DNA from 2 places in the Ornithinimicrobium flavum genome. Region 1 is predicted to be linked to the other one. Evidence: predicted binding sites of a transcription regulator. Region 1 holds the regulator's gene; the other holds the start of a gene.
What was found. Region 1 encodes HspR, which represses chaperone genes until heat shock. Its sites were predicted from a motif close to AAGTTGAGTCNNNNNGACTCAACTT; they were not measured.
Positions count from the first base shown of each region.

Region 2: E3Z34_RS02690 (ATP-dependent Clp protease ATP-binding subunit) is a predicted target of HspR. The motif match lies at 4,215-4,239, and genes of this name have one in related genera.

Region 1 covers NZ_CP038213.1:370,697-377,680, reverse strand. The annotation lists gene E3Z34_RS01765 (ABC transporter ATP-binding protein) at 1-859, shown strand, start outside; gene E3Z34_RS01760 (ABC transporter permease) at 952-1,770, shown strand; gene E3Z34_RS01755 (heat shock protein transcriptional repressor HspR) at 1,872-2,312, opposite strand; gene E3Z34_RS01750 (DnaJ C-terminal domain-containing protein) at 2,319-3,359, opposite strand; gene E3Z34_RS18450 (nucleotide exchange factor GrpE) at 3,462-4,148, opposite strand; partial or broken gene dnaK (molecular chaperone DnaK) at 4,145-6,051, opposite strand; gene E3Z34_RS01735 (TnsA-like heteromeric transposase endonuclease subunit) at 6,339-6,984, shown strand, end outside.
Region 2 covers NZ_CP038213.1:572,630-579,613, forward strand. The annotation lists gene E3Z34_RS02660 (hypothetical protein) at 1-2, shown strand, start outside; gene E3Z34_RS02665 (histone-like nucleoid-structuring protein Lsr2) at 131-469, shown strand; gene ligD (non-homologous end-joining DNA ligase LigD) at 549-1,094, opposite strand; gene ligD (non-homologous end-joining DNA ligase LigD) at 1,106-2,377, opposite strand; gene ku (non-homologous end joining protein Ku) at 2,396-3,442, shown strand; gene E3Z34_RS02685 (hypothetical protein) at 3,468-4,121, opposite strand; gene E3Z34_RS02690 (ATP-dependent Clp protease ATP-binding subunit) at 4,279-6,804, shown strand; gene E3Z34_RS02695 (lipid II:glycine glycyltransferase FemX) at 6,907-6,984, shown strand, end outside.

The sequences.
Region 1 (6,984 bases):
CGACGACATCACCTTCACCGCCCGACCCGGGCGGGTCACCGGCTTCCTCGGACCCAACGGGGCCGGCAAGTCCACCGCGATGCGGATGATGGTCGGCCTGACCTCCCCGACCGCGGGGACGGCCCGGGTCCTCGGCCGCCCCTACCGCTCCCTGCCCACCCCGACCCGCCATGTCGGGGTCATGCTCGACGCCACCGCCCAGCACGCCGGTCGTACCGGTCGGGAGACCCTGGCCCTGGCCGCGGCCATGGCGGGGATGCCGCGGTCCGCGGTGGACGCCTCGCTCGAGCGGGTCGGCCTGAGCCGACGCGAGGCCGGCCGCCGCGTCGGCAACTACTCCCTGGGTATGCGGCAGCGCCTGGGCCTGGCAGGTGCGCTGGTCGGCGACCCCCAGGTCCTCATCCTCGACGAGCCCGCCAACGGGCTGGACCCGGCCGGTATCCGCTGGATGCGCGGACTGCTGCGCGACTACGCCGCCGACGGCGGCACCGTGCTCCTCAGCTCGCACCTGCTGCACGAGGTCGAGCAGATCGCCCAAGACCTGGTGCTGATCGGCCGCGGTCGGATCGTCGCCCAGGGCACCAAGGAGGAGCTGCTCCGCAGCACCGGCACCGTCGTCGGGTCCCCGGACCTGACCACGGTGGGACAGGCACTGCGACGGGCCGGCTTCGAGGTCACGCCACGGTCGGCCGAGCTGGTCACCAACGCCACCGCGGAGCAGGTCGCGCGGCTGGCCCTCGCCGAGCAGCTGCTCGTCACCGAGCTGCGCACCAGCCCCGGCGGCGCGCTGGAGGACATGTTCATCCAGCTCACCGCCGACGATGCCCGTGAGGACGTCACCGAGGGCGCGGCGGCATGAGTCACCTGAGGTCAGCCGCGGCCGTCGGCCACCCGTCGACGGAGTCGGCACCAGCCCCGCCCACCCGACCACTCACGTCCAGGAGGACCCCCATGACCACCACGACAGATCGAGTCCGAGTCCCGAGCCCTTCCACCGACCGAGCAGCCCACCCCGCGATCGAGAGGGTCGGAGGCGCGTCCTTCGGCCGCCTGCTCGGCACCGAGCTGCGCAAGCTCGTCGACACCCGGAGCGGGCGCTGGGTGCTCCTTGCCATCCTCGCCCTCACCGTGGTCGCGATGGCCGTCCCCCTCTGGCTCGGCCGGGACACCGGGAGCGGGATGCTCAGCCTCCTGGTCGCCGCCAACATCCCCCAGGCCATCCTCCTCCCGGTCCTGGGCATCCTGACGGCGGCCAACGAATGGAGCCAACGCACCGCACTCATCACCTTCACCCAGGAGCCCCGGCGGGTCCGGGTCATGGTCGCCAAGACGGTGGCCGTCGTCCTGCTCGGTATGGCGGTGCTGGCGTTGTCCATCCTCGTCGCCGGCCTCGCCCATGTCGCCTCCCGCGCGGCCGTCGGCGGTGAGATCGACCTGTCCCTCGGCTGGACGCTGCTCGGACACCTCGTGGTGATCCAGGCCCTGGGCGTCCTGACCGGAGTTGCCTTCGGCGCTCTCTTCCTGAGCGTCCCCCTCGGCATCGTCGCCTACGTGCTCGTGCCCACCCTGTCCCCGCTGGTCTTCATGACCACGGCGTGGCTGCGGGAGCACGCCGCCTGGTTCGACCTGGCCACCGCCCAGGCTCCGCTCCTGGGCAGCCAGGCCCTCACCGGCGAGCAGTGGGCCCAGGTGGGCACCACCGGTGCCCTGTGGATCCTGCTCCCCCTCACGGTCGGCTTCTGGCGGGTGGTCCGCAAGGAGGTCAAGTGAGCGGACCGGTCGGCTGACCCGTGGGTCTGCCCGGACCAGAAGGGCCCTTGTGCACCTGCCGATGAGGTGCACAAGGCCCGCTGCTCGCTGCCGGCGTCGCCTCAGTCCTCGAAGGGCCAGCCCTGCGGCCGCCAGAGCGTCAGCGAGGTGCCCGGCGAGGTCGCCCGCGGGCGGGTGCCGGCGCGCAGCGCCACCACCTCACCGTGGCGGCCGGCCGCAAAGACCCGGGGCAGCCGGCCGACGGCCTCACGCAGCGCGTGGTTCTCGGCGGTGAGCCGGGCCACGCGCGAGCGCAGCTCCTCGACCTCGTTCTCCAGGTCGAGCGTGCGGCGGATCCCGGCCAGCCCCACGCCCTCGGCGGAGAGCCGCTGCACCTCGCGCAGGCGGTCGATGTCTCGCGCGGAGTAGCGGCGGCCACCGCCGCGGGTGCGGGAGGGCACGACCAGGCCGAGGCGGTCGTACTGCCTCAGGGTCTGGGCGTGCATCCCGGCGAGCTCGGCCGCGACCGAGATCACGTAGACGGGAGTGTCACGGTCGACCATCGCTCATCACGCCCTCGCTCGCTGCAGGAGGTGGGCCCGCGGGTCGACCCCGTCGGCCTCGGCCTGCAGCACCTCGACGGCCTCGCGGGCCTTGTCGCTGAGCCGCTGCGGCACGACGACCTGCACCTTGGCCAGCAGGTCCCCGGCGCCGCTCTTGCCCTGGATGCCCCGGCCCTTGACACGCAGGACCCGCCCGGAGGGCGTGCCTGGCGCGACCTTGACGCGCACGGTGGACCCGTCGAGGGTCGGGACCTGGACGGTGGCACCGAGCGCCGCCTCGGCGAAGGTGACCGGCAGGTCCACGGTGAGGTGGTTGCCGTCCCGGCCGAAGACGGGGTGCGGACGGACCGTCACCGTGAGGTACATGTCCCCGTGTTCACCACCCTGGACGGGCGCGGGCATCCCCTTGCCCCGGAGCCGGATCTTCTGGCCGTCCTTCACACCGGCCGGGATCCGGGTGGTGATCGTGCCGCCGTCGGGCTTGCTCAGGGTGACGGTCTCACCGTGCGCGGCGGCGCGGAAGTCGATGGAGGTGGTGGCCTCCACGTCCTGGCCCTTCATCGGCGCCCGCCGACCGCCGCCGGGGAAGCCCTGCGCCCCACCGGGGAAACCGCCCTGCCCACCGCCGGGCTGGAAACCGCCCCCACCGGCGAACGCGCCGAGCAGGTCCTCGAGATCGATGCCGCCCTGGCCCCCGGTCGAGAAGCGCACGTTCTGCGCCCCGCCCCCGGCACCGAACATCTGGGCGAAGACGTCCTCGAAGCCGCCTGCGCCACCGGCACCACCGGCCCCCGCGGTGAAGCGGGCCCCGCCGCCCATGGCGCGGACGGCGTCATACTGCTTGCGCTGCTCGGGGTCGGAGAGCACCGCGTAGGCCTCGCCGACATCCTTGAACCGCTGCTCGGCCGCCTTGTCACCCGGGTTGGAGTCCGGGTGGTGCTGGCGCGCCAGCTTGCGGTAGACCTTCTTCAGCTCCTTGGCGTCCACGTCCTTGCTGACGCCGAGGATCGCGTAGAAGTCCTTCTCGAACCAGTCCTGGTTGACCATTGCGTGCTCACCTCCTTGAAGGTTGATTGTCCCCCACCGGGGCGCGCGGCGTGGGTGGCTGCGAATCCGCCGCGCCACGCGCCCGGTGGGAGGGTATGCCGCTCAGCTCGGGTCGGCGACCGCCACTCGGGCGGCGCGGACGACCTGGCCGGCCACGGTGAAGCCCGGCTGCACGACCTGCACGACCGTCATCTCCGTGGCGCCCTCGGGGAGCTCGACACCCGGGCTGTCGGCCGGCAGGTGCATGAGCGCCTCGTGGACGTTCGGGTCGAAGACGTCGCCGACGTTGCCCGTGCGCTCGACGCCGAAGCGGGCGAGGATCTGCTCCAGCTTCTCGGCCATCGCCGCCAGGGGAGTGCCCTCCTCGAGCTCTCCGTGCTCGCGCGCGGAGTGGATGTCGTCCAGCAGCGGCAGCATGGCTTCAACGACGGCACCGGTGGCTCGGGTCCGGTCGGTCTCCCGCTCCCGCTGGGTGCGGTTGCGGAAGTTGACGAACTCGGCCTGCATCCGGCGCATCTCCTCGAGCCGCTCGGCGGCCAGGAGCGTGTCGGGGTGACTGTCGCCGTCACCGCTCCCGCCCCCGGGCACCTGGCCCCCGTCGCTCTCGACGGACGTGTTGACGGCAGCCTCAGCCGGGGCACCTTCGGCCCCGGCCGAGGGCGGCTGCTCCCGCTGCCGCGGCTGACCGGTCTCGGGGTCGATGCGCCGCTTGTCGCGGATCACCGGTCCGCGGCCGGTGGCCTCCTCCTCGGAGGGGCCACCGGTCGCGGTCCGGTCGGCGTCGGTCACTTGGTGTCCTCGTCGTCGACGACCTCGGCATCGACCACGTCACCGTCCTGGTCGGAGCCGCCCCCGGCCGCGTTCGGGTCGACGTCGGCCGCCCCGGTCGCGTCCTGGAAGCCGGCGCCGGCGCCCGCACCCTCGGCCTGCTGCGCGGCATACAGGGCCGACCCCATCTTCTGGGACTCGGTGGAGAGGGTCTCCATCTTGGCCTTGATGTCGTCCAGCGACGCGCCGCTGTCGGCCTTCAGCGCGTCCTTGAGGTCGGTCAGCGCGGTGTCGACCGGGCCCCGCGCGTCGGCCGGGACCTTGTCACCGGAGTCGGCGAGGAACTTCTCGGTCGAGTAGACCAGCTGCTCGGCGGTGTTGCGGAGCTCGGTCTCCTCCTTGCGCGCCTTGTCCTCCTCGGCGTGCGCCTCGGCGTCCTTGATCATCCGCTCGATCTCGTCCTTCGGCAGCGCCGAGCCGCCGGAGATCGTCATCGACTGCTCCTTGCCCGTGCCACGGTCCTTGGCGGAGACGTGCACGATGCCGTTGGCGTCGATGTCGAAGGTGACCTCGATCTGCGGCACGCCACGGGGGGCCGGGGCGATGCCGGTGAGCTCGAAGTTGCCCAGCAGCTTGTTGTGCGCGGCGATCTGACGCTCACCCTGGTAGACCTGGATGCCCACCGACGGCTGGTTGTCGCTGGCCGTGGTGAAGACCTCCGAGCGCTTGGTCGGGATCGCCGTGTTGCGCTCGATGAGGGTGGTCATGATGCCGCCCTGGGTCTCGATGCCCAGGCTCAGCGGGGTGACGTCGATGAGCAGGACGTCCTTGCGGTCACCCTTGAGGACACCGGCCTGCAGGGCGGCGCCGACGGCGACGACCTCGTCCGGGTTGACGCCCTTGTTGGGCTCCTTGCCGCCGGTCATCTTCTTGATGAGCTCGACGACGGCCGGCATGCGGGTGGAGCCGCCGACGAGGACGACGTGGTCGATCTCGGACACGGAGATGCCGGCGTCCTTGATGACCTGGTCGAACGGCGCCTTGGTCCGGTCCAGCAGGTCGGAGGTCATCTGCTCGAACTGCGCGCGGGAGAGGGTCTCGTCCAGGTGGATCGGGCCGTTCTCACCCATCGACAGGTACTGCAGGTTGATGTTGGTGCTGCTCGAGGACGAGAGCTCCTTCTTGGCCTGCTCGGCGGCGTCCTTGAGTCGCTGCAGGGCGATCTTGTCCTTGGCCAGGTCGACGCCCGACTGGTTCTTCACCGTGGTGACCAGGTGGTCGATGATGCGCTGGTCCCAGTCGTCACCACCGAGCTTGTTGTCACCGTGGGTGGCGCGGACCTGGATGGTCGCGAAGCCGTCCTCGGCGTCCTTGCCGACCTCGAGCAGGGAGACGTCGAAGGTGCCTCCACCGAGGTCGAAGACGAGGATGAGCTCGTCCTCCTTGCCCTTGTCCAGACCGTAGGCGAGCGCCGCGGCGGTGGGCTCGTTCACGATGCGCAGGACATTGAGGCCGGCGATCTCACCGGCGTCCTTGGTCGCCTGACGCTCGGCGTCGTCGAAGTAGGCCGGCACGGTGATGACCGCGTCGGTGACGGGCTCACCCAGGTAGGACTCGGCGTCGCGCTTGAGCTTCATCAGCGTGCGGGCGCTGATCTCCTGGGGGTGTACTTCTTGTCGTCGATCGTGGTGCTCCAGTCGGTGCCCATGTGGCGCTTGACGGAGCGGATGGTCCGGTCGACGTTGGTGACGGCCTGCCGCTTGGCGACCTCACCGACGAGCACCTCGCCGTTCTTGGCGAAGCTGACGACGGACGGGGTGGTGCGACCGCCCTCGGCGTTCGCGATGATCTCCGGCTCGCCGCCGGTGAGGACGGCGACCGCCGAGTTGGTGGTGCCGAGGTCGATGCCGACTGCACGTCCCATGCGGGTTTTCTCCTTCGGTATGAGGTGCGCCTCACCCGGGCGGGCGGCGACGCGGTTGACACGGCTGCACTCAACTCTGCGGAGTGCGCCAGTCATTGTCAAACCAGCGCTCATGCAAGTTGAGTTCACCAGGCTCAACCTTGCGCTCACGCCGTTTGTTCCCCGCTCGCTTCCAGCTTGGCAGCGTTGCCCAGTGTCGGATCCCATCTGAGATGTCGGAGTCCCACTTAACTGGCGGACGCGTGTCGGTCGTCCCAGTTAAGTGGCGGAGTGTCACGCTGAGTCTCGTGACAGCGGAGCAGCTGCTGAGCACCGAGGTCCGGTATGTCGATGCCGACGGCCAGGAAGTCGTGACGGCGCTCCGGAAGGTCGACCCCGCGAGATTGGCTCGCGCGCTGCCGGTGCGACGCACCTTGTCTCGTGCCGGGCAGCGTCACTACTCGGGGTTGTTCTGGTCCGCCACGACCCGTGGCCATGTCCCTTACGAGAGTCGGCTGGAGCTGGATCGCCTGTGGCTGGCGGACTTCGACCCGGATGTCACCTGGGTCGCGGCACAACCGTTGTGGTTCGCGGGCCGTGACGGCGACAAGGTGCGGCGTCATGCACCTGACCTGCTGCTCACTACGCGGGACGGTGGGATCTGCCTCGTCGACGTCAAGCCGGCCGTGTTCGCCGACCTGCCCGAGGTGGCGGCTGTCTTCGACTGGACCTCTCGACTCTGCCGTGCCCGAGACTGGAAGTTTGAGGTGTGGACCGGTGGTGATCCCGTTGTGCTGGCCAACATCCGTGCCCTGGCCGTCGCTCGACGCTGGGCGCTGCCGGAGCTGCGCATGACCGGAGCAGGGACAACGATGACGAAACTCGGCCAGACGTGGTCGGGCCGACGCAGCGTGGACCTCTCCACTCCACTGTCCGCTGCTGCGTTGATGGAAG
Region 2 (6,984 bases), 200 kb from region 1:
AGGTCTGCAGGATGATTTCCGGCCGGCGGCCGATTAATGTCGGACGCCGTTTGGCAGTGTCGGGCCGGAAGGGGATACTCTTTTCTCGTACGTCAGCAGAGCATGATGAGAGCCAATGATGGGAGAAAAGATGGCACAGCGCGTGCAGGTCATTCTGGTGGATGACGTGAACGGTGGTGAAGCGTCCGAGACGGTCGAGTTCGCCCTGGACGGCGTCAGCTACGAGATCGACCTCAACGACGAGAACGCCGCCAAGCTGCGTGAGGACCTGGCTCCCTGGATCGGCCAGGCCCGCCGGTCCGGCGGCCGTCGTTCGTCGCGTCGCCGCACCTCCGGCTCGGCGTCGGGCTCCGCCCGCGGCGAGGACCTGACCAAGATCCGCGAGTGGGGCCGGGAGAACGGCTACAAAGTGAGCTCGCGCGGACGCGTCTCGCAGGAGCTGCAGGACGCCTACGCCGCCGCGCACTGAGCGCGAGCGCGAGCACGGCACGACCGGGCCGGCCTCCCCTTTCGTGGGGACGCCGGCCCTGGCGTCGCCCGGCCCCCGGTCACACCTCGTCGATCGTGGACTGCGTGAGCCGCAGGTCCCCGGAGGCCGCGGCCTCCACCTGCGCCCACCCTCGGGGACGGGCGACCTGAGGGCGGTCCCGCCCGCGCAGGGACCACGGGCAGATCGTGGTCTTGGCGGCGTTGTTCTGGCTCCAGTCGAGGAAGATCTTCCCCGGGCGGAGCGCCTTGGCCATCCTGGCGGTGACTAGGTCGGGGTGCTCCTCCGCCAGCTGCTCGGCCAGGGCCTTGGCGACGGCGCTCACCTCCTCGGAGGTGCGCGTGCCCTCCAGCGGGGCGTAGAGCTGCATACCCTTGGACCCGCTGGTCACCGCACGGGCGCGCAACCCGGCGGCCTCGAGCCGGTCCCGCACCAGCACGGCCACCCGCGAGCACTCGGCGAGCCCGGTGCCCGGCCCCGGGTCGAGGTCGATCACCATCCGGTCCGGCGGCTGAGGCTCTCCCGCCTCGTCGACCTGCCACTGCGGCACGTGCAGCTCCAGGCTGCCGAGGTTGACGAGATAGACCAGCGCCGCCACGTCGGGCACCAGGGGGAAGGTCAGCGTGTCCCGTCCGCGCGAGGAGCCGGGGTGGGCACCGTCACCCGCGGCAGCCAGTCGGGTGCGCCAGAGGGCAGGTTCTTCTCGAAGAAGTGCCCCTTCTCGACCCCCTCGGGCCACCGGATCCTGGTCACCGGCCGCCCCTGCAGCTCGGGGAGGATCTGCTCGGCATGGGTGACGTAGTAGGTGATCACCTCACCCTTTGTGCGGGTGGACGGGTAGAGCACCTTGTCCAGGTTGCTCACCCGCAGGGTGCGTCCTGCCACTCGGACGCTCTGGCTGCTCACTGCGCCTCCAGCAGGTCGGCCGCGGCCAGGTCGGCCCGGGTCCCCTGGTAGGAAGGCTGCCGCAGCCTGCTGTCCCCCGGGGTGAGTCCCAGAGGCGGAGGCCACGTCGATGACGACCTCCGGCGCCACCCAGACCGAGCCCCTGGCCTCGGCATGGGGGATGGGGTCGACGAACGGGTATGTGGTGCCCGGCAGCGCGGCCAGCCGCTCGAGCAGGGTGGCCCCGGCGCGCCCGGCCAGCCCGCTGCCCACCCGGCCGAGGTACGCCAGGCGCAGGTGCCCCGCTGCGTCCCTCCGCGGTCGACCGTGGCCGTCGTCGACCGGCACGCCGACGTGCACGGCCCCGAGCCGGGAGGCCGTGCCCGTCTGCGGCCTCCAGCCTCCGACCACGACGCTCATCCGGTCCCGGTGGGGGAACTTCAGCCAGTGGGGGCTGCGCTCGCCCGGGAGGTAGGGCGCCGACCGCCGCTTGCTCAGCACCCCCTCCAGGCCCTGCTCGTGGGTCACGGCGAGCAGCTGGGCCCCGTCCTCGAACACCGGGGAGAGCTGGGTGTGGGGCAGGTCCTGGACCAGGTCCTCCAGCGCGCCGCGACGAGCGCTCCACGGGAGCGGGGTGAGGTCGAGACCGTCCAGCCGCAGGAGGTCGAAGACCAGGTACGTGACCGGGCGGGCGGCTGCCACCCGGCGGGCCGCCGCCTCGGTGGTGAGGTGCACCCGGTCCACGACGTGCGAGAAGGACGGGCGACCGTCCAGCAGGGCCACCGCCTCCCCGTCCAGGAGCAGGTCGGGGGCGAGGTCGGCCAGGCCGGCGAGCTCGGGGAAGGCCACGGCCACGTCCCGCTGCCCGCGCGTGAGCAGCCGCAGCCGGCCGTCCCGCACGTCCGCGAGCAGCCGCACGCCGTCCCACTTGATCTCGTGCACCCACCCCTCACCAGAGGGTGGACCCACGCTCGGGTCGCCGGGAGTGGCGAGCATGGGGCGCATGGGTCCATCCTGGGGGGTGTGAGAGCGATCTGGAAGGGTGCCGTCTCGTTCGGGCTGGTCAATGTGCCCGTGCGGCTCTACTCCGCCACCGAGAACCACGACCTGAGCTTCCACCAGGTCCGGCGTTCGGACGGCAGCCGCATCCGCTACAAGCGGGTCGCGCAGGCTGACGGCGAGGAGGTCGAGTACAAGGACATCGCCAAGGCCTACCAGACCGAGGACGGCAAGACGGTCATCCTCACCGACGAGGACCTGGCGAGCCTGCCCAGCCGCAGCAGCAAGGAGATCACCGTCGAGAAGTTCGTCCCGATCGACCAGATCGACCCGATCCTCTACGACAAGGCCTACTACATCGAGCCCGACGCGATGGGCGCCAAGGCGTACGGCCTGCTGCGGGAGGCCCTGCGGGAGTCCGAGCGGGTCGCGGTGGTCACGGTGTCGGTCCGGACCCGGATGACCATGGCCGTCCTGCGCGTCCTCGGTGACGCGATCGTGCTGCAGACGCTGCTCTGGCCCGACGAGGTGCGCGACGCCGGGCGGCTCGACCACCTCGACGAGGTCAGCGAGCCGAAGCAGGCGGAGGTGGGCATGGCCCGGATGCTTGTGGAGTCGATGGCCGGCGACTTCGAGCCCGAGGGGCACGTCGACGACTACAAGGAGGCCGTCGAGGCGCTGGTCGCGAGCAAGATCGAGGGCGGCGACGTCACCGAGAGCCCGGACGCCGTCGACGACGACGCCGACTCCGGCGAGGTGGTCGACCTGCTGGCCGCCCTGCAGCGCTCGGTCGAGCGGGCCAAGCAGGGCCGCGGCGGCGGCACCGCGGAGGAGGCCGACGGCCGGTCGGACGACTCCGACGACTCCGACGATGGCAGCGAGGACGAGGCCGCCGCCAGGAAGACCACGGCCACGAAGACCACCGCCAGGAAGACCACGGCCACGAAGGCCGCCGCCAAGAAGACCACGACCAAGAGGACCACCGCCAAGAAGACGGCTGCCAATGACACGGCCAAGCGCACCGGGACCGGCAGCACCACCCGGAGGTCGGCCCCCAAAAAGGCGGGCTGACCGGCCGGAGCGGCAGGGCCGAGCGTCAGGGGGCGGTCGTGGCGGCGGCGTTCTCGGCCGCCTGCTGGGCCGCCATCTTCGGGCTGCACCCGACGGCCTGGTCCAGGCTGCGCGCGACCGTCCCCGCCACCACCACGAGGTCGCGCTGCAGGTCCTCCTCGCCCTCGGCCAGGGCCTCCACCACGAGGGAGTAGGGCTCGTAGCCCTGCGAGCCCTCGCTGTCGGGGACCCGGCACATGGTCAGGGTGGTGACCTTGCGCGGGCCGAGGTAGGCCTCGCCCAGGTAGTCGGGACCGCCCTCGGCGATGCCGGCCTCCTGGGCGGCCAGGCGGTCCTGGGCAGGCAGCTCCTCACCCCGGTCGATCACCAGGCGCAGGAGCGGCTGGTCCCCGTCACGGCCCTCGCAGGCCCAGGTGGTCCGGTCGTCCTGCACGGTGACCTGGACCGGCTCGGTCCAGTCGGCCCCGGTGACGGCCCGCTGGACGCTGGGGCTGATGTAGCGGCACAGGAAGCCGTTGGCGGCCGGTGGCTCCTCGACGCCCACCACCGCGGTGACGTCAGCGTCGTCCGCCGCGGGCTGGCTGGGCGAGGGGCCGGCCGGGGCCGGCCCCGAGGTGCACCCCGACAGCAGGAGGGCGGACACGGCCAGGGACGGCAGGAGCGAGGAGCGGGTGCGCATGGGCGGACATGGTAGAGGCCGCGGCTGGGGCGGCCGTGTCGTTGCGCCGGGGGCGAACACCAGGCCGGTGCGGAACATCGGCGGTGGACGACGGCGTTGAGCGGAGCAGACGCACCGTAGAGTGAGGTTGCAGGAGCTATCGGCGAAGGAGACCGACATGTTCGAACGGTTCACCGACCGCGCACGACGGGTGGTGGTGCTCGCGCAGGAGGAGGCGCGGATGCTCAACCACAACTACATCGGCACCGAGCACCTGCTGCTGGGGCTGATCCACGAGGGTGAGGGCGTCGCCGCCAAGGCGCTGGAGTCCCTCGACATCTCGTTGGACGCGGTCCGCCAGCAGGTGCAGGAGATCATCGGCCAGGGGCAGCAGAGCCCGACGGGGCACATCCCGTTCACCCCGCGCGCCAAGAAGGTCCTGGAGCTCTCGCTGCGCGAGGGTCTGCAGCTGGGCCATAACTACATCGGCACCGAGCACCTGCTCCTGGGCCTGATCCGGGAGGGCGAGGGCGTCGCGGCCCAGGTCCTGGTCAAGCTCGGCGCGGACCTCAACCGGGTCCGCCAGCAGGTCATCCAGCTGCTCTCGGGCTACCAGGGCAAGGAGACGGCCGCGGCCGGCGTCGGACCGTCCGGCGGAGCGGAGGGCCAGCAGGCCGGCTCGCTGGTCCTGGACCAGTTCGGCCGCAACCTGACCCAGGCCGCCCGCGAGGGCAAGCTCGACCCGGTCATCGGGCGCGAGCAGGAGATCGAGCGGGTCATGCAGATCCTGTCCCGCCGCACCAAGAACAACCCGGTCCTCATCGGTGAGCCCGGTGTCGGCAAGACGGCGGTCGTCGAGGGTCTGGCCCAGGCGGTCGTGCGCGGTGACGTGCCCGAGACGCTGAAGGACAAGCAGCTCTACACCCTGGACCTCGGCGCGCTCGTCGCGGGCAGCCGCTACCGCGGTGACTTCGAGGAGCGGCTCAAGAAGGTCCTCAAGGAGATCCGCACCCGCGGCGACATCATCCTGTTCATCGACGAGATCCACACCCTCGTCGGTGCCGGTGCGGCCGAGGGCGCCATCGACGCCGCGAGCATCCTGAAGCCGATGCTCGCCCGGGGTGAGCTGCAGACCATCGGCGCCACCACCCTGGACGAGTACCGCAAGCACATCGAGAAGGACGCCGCGCTGGAGCGTCGCTTCCAGCCGATCCAGGTCGCCGAGCCCACGCTCAAGCACGCGATCGAGATCCTCAAGGGCCTGCGCGACCGCTACGAGGCGCACCACCGGGTGACCATCACCGACCAGGCGCTCGTGGCCGCCGCCTCCATGGCCGACCGCTACATCAACGACCGTTTCCTGCCGGACAAGGCGATCGACCTCATCGACGAGGCGGGCGCGCGACTGCGCATCCGCCGCATGACCGCTCCGCCGGACCTGCGCGAGTTCGACGAGAAGATCGCGCACGCCCGTCGGGAGAAGGAGTCCGCGATCGACGCGCAGGACTTCGAGAAGGCCGCGCGGCTGCGGGACGAGGAGCACAAGCTCACCCAGGCGCGCAGCGAGCGGGAGAAGGAGTGGAAGAACGGCGACATGGACGTCGTCGCCGAGGTGGACGAGGAACTGATCGCCGAGGTGCTCGCCGCGGCGACCGGCATCCCGGTCTTCAAGCTGACCGAGGAGGAGTCCAGCCGCCTGCTCCACATGGAGGACGAGCTGCACAAGCGGATCATCGGCATGGACGACGCGATCACCGCGCTGTCCCAGGCCATCCGCCGGACCCGCGCCGGCCTGAAGGACCCCCGCCGCCCGGGAGGCTCCTTCATCTTCGCCGGCCCCACCGGGGTCGGCAAGACCGAGCTCGCCAAGGCCCTGGCCGAGTTCCTCTTCGGGGACGAGGACAGCCTCATCACCCTGGACATGTCCGAGTACTCCGAGAAGCACACGGTCTCCCGGATGTTCGGCTCGCCCCCCGGGTACGTCGGCTACGAGGAGGGCGGGCAGCTCACCGAGAAGGTCCGGCGCAAGCCGTTCTCCGTCGTGCTCTTCGACGAGGTGGAGAAGGCCCACCCCGACATCTTCAACAGCCTGCTGCAGATCCTGGAGGACGGTCGCCTGACCGACAGCCAGGGCCGGGTCGTGGACTTCAAGAACACCGTCATCATCATGACGACCAACCTGGGCACCCGCGACATCGCCAAGGGCGTCTCGCTCGGCTTCTCCGCCGGGCCGGACACCCAGAGCAGCTACGAGCGGATGAAGAACAAGGTCACCGACGAGCTCAAGCAACACTTCCGGCCCGAGTTCCTCAACCGCGTCGACGACACCATCGTCTTCCCGCAGCTGACCCAGGATGAGATCGTGCAGATCGTCGACCTCATGGCGGCGCGGCTCGACGAGCGGCTCAAGGACAAGGACATGGCGCTGGAGCTCACCCCCGCCGCCAAGGAGCTGCTCGCCAAGCGCGGCTACGACCCGGTCCTGGGCGCCCGTCCGCTGCGCCGGGCGATCCAGCGCGAGATCGAGGACCAGCTGTCGGAGAAGATCCTCTTCGGCGAGATCGGCCCTGGTCAGATCGTCGTGGTCGACGTCGAGGACCCGGTCGGCGAGGGCCGCAGCCGCGACAAGGTCTTCACCTTCGCCGGCCAGGAGAAGCCGTCCGCGGTGCCGGACACCCTGCCCGTGGAGGAGCAGGCGGGCTGACCGTCCGCGTCGCGGGTCACCGACCCGACCGAGCAGTCCCCGGAGGGGCCGTGGCACCTGGTGCCACGGCCCCTCCGGCCACGTGCGGCATACCCTGACCCGGTGACCCTGCGCGAGGCGACCCCGACCGAGCTGGCCGCCTGGGACGACCTCGTCTGGGCCAACCCCGGGGGTCCGGAC